One region of the Stenotrophomonas sp. 96582_Sma genome, then DNA from elsewhere that is predicted to be linked to it. Evidence: riboswitches for the same ligand, from Rfam matches in the RefSeq annotation. Region 1 holds a riboswitch; the other holds the start of a gene.
What was found. A riboswitch is a leader RNA that binds a small molecule or an ion and turns the genes downstream of it on or off. The one in region 1 is predicted to bind cobalamin.
Positions count from the first base shown of each region.

Region 2: it holds a riboswitch for cobalamin, as region 1 does, so the genes downstream of both, btuB (TonB-dependent vitamin B12 receptor) here and ACZK2R_RS00985 (epoxyqueuosine reductase QueH) in region 1, are expected to answer to the same signal.

Region 1 is NZ_CM151122.1:224,483-228,905, reverse strand. It holds gene ACZK2R_RS00990 (patatin-like phospholipase family protein) at 21-1,895, opposite strand; cobalamin riboswitch at 2,023-2,237, shown strand; gene ACZK2R_RS00985 (epoxyqueuosine reductase QueH) at 2,399-3,085, shown strand; gene pncA (bifunctional nicotinamidase/pyrazinamidase) at 3,141-3,767, shown strand; gene purU (formyltetrahydrofolate deformylase) at 4,055-4,423, opposite strand, start outside.
Region 2 is NZ_CM151122.1:512,271-516,693, forward strand. It holds gene gph (phosphoglycolate phosphatase) at 1-2, shown strand, start outside; gene btuB (TonB-dependent vitamin B12 receptor) at 187-2,031, opposite strand; cobalamin riboswitch at 2,147-2,369, opposite strand; gene ACZK2R_RS02375 (histidine phosphatase family protein) at 2,512-3,090, shown strand; gene ACZK2R_RS02380 (TfoX/Sxy family protein) at 3,175-3,537, opposite strand; gene ACZK2R_RS02385 (GAF domain-containing protein) at 3,534-4,016, opposite strand; gene bioD (dethiobiotin synthase) at 4,085-4,423, shown strand, end outside.

The DNA.
Region 1 (4,423 bases):
GGCGTGGATCTACTACCGGGTCAGTAGATCGGCGTGACCTTCATCTGCGGCAGCGGACGCGGTGCACCGTCGGTGAGGTCCGGGCCGAGGTCCTCCCAGGTACGTCCCTGCTCGACCATCAGCCCCCACAACTGCTGCGATGCCAGCCGCTTGTCTTCCGAGCCCAGCTTGTACGACGGTGGCGTCGGCTGGCCACTGGCAACCATCGCGTACGCCGCGCGGTAGGCCAGTACCTGCTGCGCCGGGTCGTCGGTGCGCGCCACTTCCAGCGTGTAGCGCTGGTAGGCCGAGGCCAGGTTGCGCCAGCGGATCCAATAGTGGTTCTCGAACGAGAACGAACAGAAGCGCGCACCGGCCAGGCTGCCCTTGTCGGCGATGCGGGTCAGCACCTCCTGTGGCATGTCCAGGTTCATGCCGCCTTCGTCGCCCTGCAGGCTCACATGCACGATGCGGTCGCGGTAACCCGGCGCGCGCGCCTGCAGCAGGTCGCGCCAGTTCTGCATGGTCGCCACCACCGCGAACAGGAAACGGCCCAGCTCCGCAGCCGCCAGCGGTGTGGCGATCGACTGGTAGGTGCGCTGCCAGCCGTGGCGGTTTTCGGTGGGCAGGAACACGGCGTGTTCCAGCGCCTGGCGGCCACTGCTGCCGTGGTTCACCTCTTCGGCGTGCTGCGGGTAGACCAGATTGATGGCGAAGGTTGGCCAGCGTGGCAACGCGGCATCGAACAGGTGGATCGGGAAGTTGCTGCTGATGCCACCATCGGAGAACCAGCAGATGCGGAACGCGGTGATCACCGGTCCGCAGGTCTGCCCCGCACTGGTCAGCCCTTCCATGCTGTCGGCCACGTTGTGCTCCTGGTCGGCCGCAGGTGCGGTCGGTTCGCAGCGGCGTTCGCGGCGCGAGGGCTCATGCAGCGGCACCGCGCTGATCAGCAGCGGGAAGCTCAGGCTCATGCGCGTGGCCACCAGCACCGGCAGCTTCGGGCCCTGCGGCAGGTGGTAGTACTGCCGCCCGTCCACCTCCAGCGGTGGGCCGGCCTGCGTCACCAGCCACTGCACCACGCTGGCCGGGAACAGCTGCTCGAACTCCTCGCGCAGGAACCAGAACTGCGCGCCGCCCAGCGGCAGCGTGCGCGGCTCGTTGTGCGACACACAGGTGGTGATCATCTGCAGGCTGATCGCATGCGGGCTGTCCGGCTCGCCGGCATAGCGCGGCGCATCGTGCAGGTCGGCGAACGTGAGCGGTGCATCCAGCGGCTTGCCGGACAGCTGCTGCAGGCACTCGTGCAACCATTCGGTCAATGCCGGCGTGCGTGCATCGCGGCCGAGGCCGCTGCACAGGCCCAGCAGATTGCGCCGCGCCACCCGCGCCACGCGCAGCGCGGCACCGGCCACGCCGGCACCGTAGGCGCACAGCAGTGATGGCAGCAGCGTCGCAGCCACGCCGCTCCAGCCACCGCCCCACCAGCCCAGGCCGAGCAGCAGCGACAGCGACACCAGCACTTCCAGCGGCGCGATCTCGAATACCGCGATGGCCAGGCACAGCAGTTTGTGCGGCAGGCGGGCATTGCCGGTCAGCACCACCAGCAGCCGATACGCTGCACGAGCGCCTCGCGCCGGCTGGAACAGGCTGTAGATGAAGCCACGCCGCGACAGCTGCGCCGACACCGCCGACAGCCCGCTGTAGCCTGCATCGCCGGGCAGGTGTTCACCCTCCTGCTGGCGGCGATCACCGCACGCCGCCGCGGCCGCCACCGCCGCGGCGATGGCGCCGGCCGAGGTGCCGCCGATGCTCTTGAAGCGATATTCGCGGGCCAGCGCCAGTACCGCATTGGGGTACACGATGCCGCTGGTGATGCCGCCTTTCATGACCAGATCGCAGTACTTCGCCGCCACGAGCCACCTCCCGTCTGTCGGTGCCCAGTATGGCAAGAGGCGCTCTCACAGCCTGAGAAACCAGCCACAGCCCTGCACTTTCATTGGCCCTTGACCATTGCCCTCGACGCGTCCACCGTTGGCACGCCGAAGGTATCCCTGCCGTGGCCTTGATGGCGGCAGGGATTTAAACGGGAATCCGGTGAAGGCGCCTCGCGCGCCCATTCCGGAGCTGCCCCGCAGCGGTGAATGGAAACGAATCCTGCCAACAGCACTGGGCTCACGCCTGGGAAGCGGCGGGTAGTAGGTGGGCTGCGGCCCGTGTCCATCAGCCCGAATACCGGCCCCGGCCGGGGGACACGACCGTCCCCTGACTCGACCTGGAATCTCCGCGGGGAGGTTGCCGGGGCCGTCGTTGTCCTGCGCGTGCAGGCGATGCGGCCGCGCGCGTCCTGTTCACGGTATCCGGCCAGCCCTGTTCACCCACGCGCTGATGCATGGGCCACCGCCGTTGCCGGCGGTCCATGCGGTACCTGACGATGACCGAGCTCCAACGCCCCACCCTGACCCTGCCCGCCGACGGCAAGCGCCTGCTGCTGCATTCGTGCTGCGCGCCCTGTTCCGGCGAAGTAATGGAGGCGATCACCGCCTCCGGGATCGACTACGCGATCTTCTTCTACAACCCCAACATCCACCCGGTGAAGGAGTACGAGCTGCGCAAGCAGGAGAATATCCGCTTCGCCGAACAGCACAACATTCCCTTCATCGACTGCGATTACGACACGGACAACTGGTTCAGCCGTGCACGCGGCATGGAGAACGAGCCCGAGCGTGGTATCCGCTGCACGATGTGCTTCGACATGCGTTTCGAGCGCACCGCGCTGTATGCGCACGAGCACGGCTACGACACCATCAGTTCGTCGCTGGGCATCTCGCGCTGGAAGAACATGGCGCAGATCAACGACTGCGGCATCCGTGCCGCGTCGCGCTATGAAGGCCTGCAGTACTGGGACTACAACTGGCGCAAGGGCGGCGGTGCCAGCCGCATGATCGAGATCAGCAAGCGCGAGCAGTTCTACCAGCAGGAATACTGCGGCTGCGTGTACTCGCTGCGCGATGCCAACCGTCACCGCCGCGAGAATGGCCGCGAACGGATCAAGATCGGCCTGCTGTACTACGGGCAGGACGCTGAGACGCCGCAGGGCGATTGACGTGTGGGCATGGGGCGGCCACGCTGGTCGCCCCTTCTGCTGTACCGGAACTGCCATGACCGCCCTGCCCGCCGATGTCGCCCTGCTGGTGATCGACCTGCAGCCGGACTTCATGCCCGGTGGCGCGCTGGCCTGCGACCAAGGCGATGCGCTGGTGGCACCGATCGCCGATCTGCTGGCACAGCGCCGCTACCGCACCGTGGTGGCAACACAGGACTGGCACCCGGCCGACCATGCCTCGTTCGCCAGCCAGCACCCCGGCCAACGCCCCTTCGAGACCATCCTGCTGCACGCGCAGCCGCAGACCCTGTGGCCGGACCACTGCGTGCAGGGCAGCGCCGGTGCCGCGCTGCATCCGGGCGTGGACTGGACCGTGGCCGACCTGATTCTGCGCAAGGGCACGCGCCAACAGGTGGATTCATACAGCGCCTTCCGCGAGAACCATGGCCCCGATGGCGAGCGCCCGGCCACCGGCCTGGCCGGCTGGCTGCACGAACGCCGCATCCGCGAAGTGCACGTGTGCGGCCTGGCCCGCGACTACTGCGTGCTGTGGAGCGCGCAGGACGCGGTGAAGTCCGGCTTCCGGGTGAAATTCCTGTGGGAGCTGACCAAGCCGGTGACCGACGCCAACGACGCGATGGTGCGTGAAGCGCTGGGCAAGGCGGGGATTTCGATCGCCTGAGGCGTGACCGCCGGGCATGGCCCGGCGCTACCGCGCACGTCGCTTATGCCGCTTGCGCGCTCCTGCCCACGACAACACAATCGATTCATCCAGCCCCCTAACTACGCCCCCCTACAGATCGCGGGACGGCCGAACCGGGGGCTTTTCATTGGATGAAATCAGGATTCGGTAGTGCCGGCCGCTGGCCGGCAACCTCGGGATCTCTGCAGTTGCCGGCCAGCGGCCGGCACTACCGGATAGCACCCGTGGTAGCGCCGGGCCATGCCCGGCGGACGCGGGATGGGCGATTACCGGAACACGACCGTACGGTGCCCGTTGAGCAGGATGCGGTGTTCCACATGGCGGCGCACGGCGCGTGCCAGCACCAGCGATTCGGTATCGCTGCCCAGCCGCACCAGTTCGCGCGGAGCCATCGCGTGGTCCACGCGGGCCACGTCCTGTTCGATGATCGGACCTTCGTCCAGATCCTCGGTGACGTAGTGCGCGGTGGCGCCGATGATCTTGACCCCGCGTGCGTGCGCCTGATGATACGGCTGCGCGCCCTTGAAGCTGGGCAGGAAGCTGTGGTGGATGTTGATCGCACGGCCGGCCAGCGCGCGGCACAGCGTGGGTGACAGGATCTGCATGTAGCGCGCCAGCACCACCAGATCGATGCG
Region 2 (4,423 bases), 290 kb from region 1:
GATGCAACGGACATCCCTGGTCGCCGGCCGGTAACCCGGGCTGACGAAATGGGTAGTGCCGGCCGCTGGCCGGCAATCCCGGATCGGCGCATTGGGTAGTGCCGGCCGCTGGCCGGCAACCCGGGATGCGTTGCCGAAGGTCATGGTAGTGCCGGCCAGCGGCCGGCACTGCCATGACCGTCGCGGTCACTTCGGCTGGTAACGCACGCTCAGCTGGTACTCGCGGCCCGGCTGGTTGAACCACGCCACGGTTTCATACGTGCGGTCGAATACGTTGGCGGCGCGCGCCAGCAGCGACCACGACGGCGTCAGCGCGTACTCGGCGCGCAGGTCCAGCGTGCCGTAGCCGCCAACCTTCACCGAGTTGCTGGCGTTGTCATAGCGCTTGCCCGCACCCTGCACGGTCAGGCCGGCGCGGACGTCACCGAAGCGGCGGTCGACGTCCAGGCGCGCGGTCTGCTGCGCACGGCGCGGCAGCCAGTTGTCGAACTGGGTGCTGCCATGGGTGCGGTTGCGCGGGTCGGTGTAGCTCAGCTGCGCGTTGATGTCGAAACCGGCCAACAGCACGCCACCGGTCAGCTCGGCACCGCGGATGCGCGCCTTCTCCACCTGCTGCATTTTCATCGTGGACGCATCGTAGGTGATCAGGTCATCGATGCGGGTCTCATAGACGTCCAGGCCCCAGTGCCAGCCCTGGCCCTGCTGCGAAACACCGAGGTTGGCGCTCTTGGACTTCTCCGGGTTCAACGTCGGCACGCCGCTCCACGGGTCGTACAGGTCGCTGAAGGTCGGCGCCTTGAACGCCGTGCCGTAGCTGGCATTGACGCGCAGGCCGTGCTCCAGTTCCATCGCCCAGCCCACGCTGCCGGTGGCATGGTTGCCGAACTGCTGGTTGTCGTCATTGCGCGCGCTGGCCAGCAGCTGATGGCGGCCGAAGCGACCCTGGTACTGCACGAACACACCGGTGTTGCGGCGGCTGTCGACGAGATATCCGGCGCTGCTGCCGTCCAGGTTGTCTTCGCTCCAATCCACGCCTGCACTCAGCAGCTGGCCCTCGGCCACGCCGAAGTCGCCCTGCAGCGAGGCGCTGTCACGATGGGTCTGGGCGCTGCCGAACACCCCCGGTGCGCCGAAGTTGTCCGACTCGTTGTCACTGCGGCCGACGTTGGCTGTGAAAGCCAGGCGTTCAGACGGGGTGTAGCGCACTTTGCCAGCGAGCACCTGCTGGCGGGTTTCCGAATAGTTGTAGTAACCGTCGTAGTGGTTCTTGCCGTCGGCGCGCAGTGCGCTGCCTTCCACGGTCCACTGGTCGTTGAAGCTGTAGCCGCCGCGCAGGCTCTTGGACAGGTTGCGGTAGCCGTCGCGGTCGTGCTCGTCGGCAAAGCAGCCCGCGGTGAACACCGAGGCGGAGCCGCGGCAGGCATCGATGCCGTCGGAATGCTGGTAGGCGATGTCGGCGCCGAACCAGCCGCGTTCGGTGCCACCGCCGATGCCGCCGCTGGCTTCGCGCAGGCCGTTGCTGCCACCGCCGAGCTGGAAGTGCGGAGCGAAATCGCCCTGGTTGCGGCGGGTGAAGATCTGGATCACGCCACCAATGGCGTCGGCACCGTACAGGCTGGACTGCGGGCCGCGCACGATTTCCACGCGTTCGATCTGCGCCAGTGGCAGGTCCTGGTACATGGCCAGGCCGAGGTCGGCACTGTTGATGCGCACGCCATCCACCAGCACCACGGTGTGGCCCGAGTTGGTGCCGCGCAGGAACAGCGAGCTCTGCTTGCCGAGGCCGCCGGAGTTGGTCAGGTTGATGCCGGCGCGGCCGCGCAGCAGTTCCTGCAGCGACGTGGCCTGGCTGGATTCGATCTGCGCGCGGTCGATCACCTGGGCCGGCGCGATGCTGTCCTGCAGGGCGATCGGGGTGCGGGTGGCGGTAACCAGGATCTGGTCGAGCGCGGTGGTGTCATCGGTGGCCTGGGCCAGCGCGGGCAGGGCGGCCAGCACGGCCAGGGACAGCATTCGGGACTGCAGCTTCATGGGGGACTCCAGGTACCACGCACGCCCGCGTGGCGAAGGGGAGGAGCCGCGAAGGCAGGCATGCGCCGACGCCGCAGCGCAGGCTGCGGTCATCCAGCGCCATGCCCACCGCATCGCGACCTGAGGCTTCCTGGCCGGTCTCCGGGCTTGCCGCCGGGTGGCGCGAGGCCACCGTCCAGGCGCCTTCCCATGCCTGCGGCACAGTGGCGTTGTTGCCTGGAACTGACGTGCTTACCGTTGCGGGGGCAGCGCCGGCCTGGCGTGGAATCACGCGTCACCGGCTTCCCGTTTCAACCTGCCGGCCGTGGCCGCAGGTCACCTGGAAGTGCGCGCAGTCTACGGCATCGCAGGCGGCCCGTAGTGTCGAGCGTGCTCGACTGCCTTTGCTGTGCCCTTAGAATGGTCCCTCGATCCCGTGGTGCCGTTGCCGATGTCCGCCCGTTTTCCGCTGTTCCCGCGTTGCCTGTACAGGACGCACGCATGATCCTCGACCTGGTCCGCCATGCCGGCAACGGTCGCGATGAGTTCCTCGATGGCCGCAGCGATCCACCGCAGCTGGCCCGCCTGCCGCAGGAACTGGTCGACGCCTACGCTGCGCAGCCCTGGGAGCGGGTGATCAGTTCGCCGCGGCTGCGCTCGCTGCACACGGCGATGGCCCTGGCCACGCCGCGCGGGCTGGACGTGGAAGCGGACGAGGAATGGGAAGAGCTGGATTTCGGCGATTGGGACGGGCAGTCGCTGTTCGACCTGCCGGAGGACGCATTGGCGGCCTTCCATGCCGACCCGCATGCATTCCCGCCGCCGAACGGCGAAAGCTGGGGCCACTTCGAGCGGCGCATCGCGCGCGCGCTGGATCGCCTGCTGGATGATGACGATCCGGTGCCGACGCTGGTGGTCAGCCACGGCGGCCCGCTGCGCATGGTGCTGTCGCAGGTCTGCGGCCTGCCGATGTCGCTGTGCTGGGCCCTGCGTATTGACCACGGCACACGCCTGCGGGTGTGGCTCGAGCGCGGCGAGGTCGGGCTGGTGGGCGAACTGCTGGAGCTGCAGCAGCCCTGACGAATCCGGTAGCGCCGGGCCATGCCCGGCGAATTCCACATCACCCGCGCTACGCGCTCGCCGGGCATGGCCCGGCGCTACCGGTCAATCCTCGTCGGCGCTCTCCGCCACGCTGTCTTCCGCGTCATCATCGGTGTCGAAGCGCTGCTCATGCACCGGTCCCGAGGCCGGGCCGGCCGCTTTCAACGGATGCGCGGCGATGCGCGCCTCATAATCCTGCACCAGCGCCTCACGCTGCGGCTCGCTCAGTTCCTGCCAATGGCAGTCCAGCAACGCGCCTTCCAGTGAATAGAGCAGGTTCAGGCTGGGCTTGAAGCCCGCGCGCTTGACCTTGACGAAGGCACCGACCGCGCCGATCGCAACCAGATCCTCGCGGCTGCGCAGGCCGACCTGACGCAGCCAGGCTGCACTTTTGGGGCCGATGTTGCGCAGCTTCGGTGCGCTCATCCCAGCGCCTCGACGAACACGCGGGCGATGGCTTCCAGGCCGGCCTGGTCATCGGCATCGAAGCGGCCGACCTTCGGGCTGTCGATGTCGAATACGCCGATCAGTTCATCGCCGCGCAGCAGCGGCACCACCAGTTCCGAACGCGAGGCCGAATCGCAGGCGATATGGCCGGGGAAGGCATCGACGTCCTCCACGCGCTGGGTCACGCGCTGGCTGGCGGCGGCACCGCACACGCCCTTGTCCAGCGGGATGCGCACGCAGGCCGGCAGGCCCTGGAACGGGCCGACCACCAGTTCCTTGCCGTCGTACAGGTAGAAGCCCACCCAGTTCAGGTCGGGCAGAGCGTGATAGACCAGTGCGGAGAGGTTGGCCGCGTTGGCGATGCGGTCGGACTCGGCGTAGACCAGGCCGCGGGCCTGTTCCAGCAGCTGGGCGTATTGTTCCGGCTTGCTGCCGGTGAGCGAGGCATTGGCGAACATGCTCGCAGTCTAGCAAGCACGCCGGGCCGGCGATAATGCACGCTCTGTTGCCCCGCTGGAGCTTATCGATGCCGTTGCCCGCCACGCTGCCGCCTGCCCTGTTCGTCACCGGCACCGATACCGAGATCGGCAAGACCGCGGCCAGCACCGCGCTGCTGCATGCACTGCGCCGGCGCGGCCTGCGCGCAGTCGGCATGAAGCCCGTGGCCAGTGGCAGTGAAGATCTGGGGCAGGGCCTGCGCAACGAGGACGCGCTGGCGCTGCAGGCGGCCAGTTGGCCGGTGCCGGACTATGCCGACCTGAACCCGTACGCGCTGCGGCAACCGCTGGCGCCGGAGCTGGCCGCTGCCGAGGATGGCGTGCAGGTGGAGCTGGCGCAGATCGTGGCCGCGTTCGCGCGCCTGCGT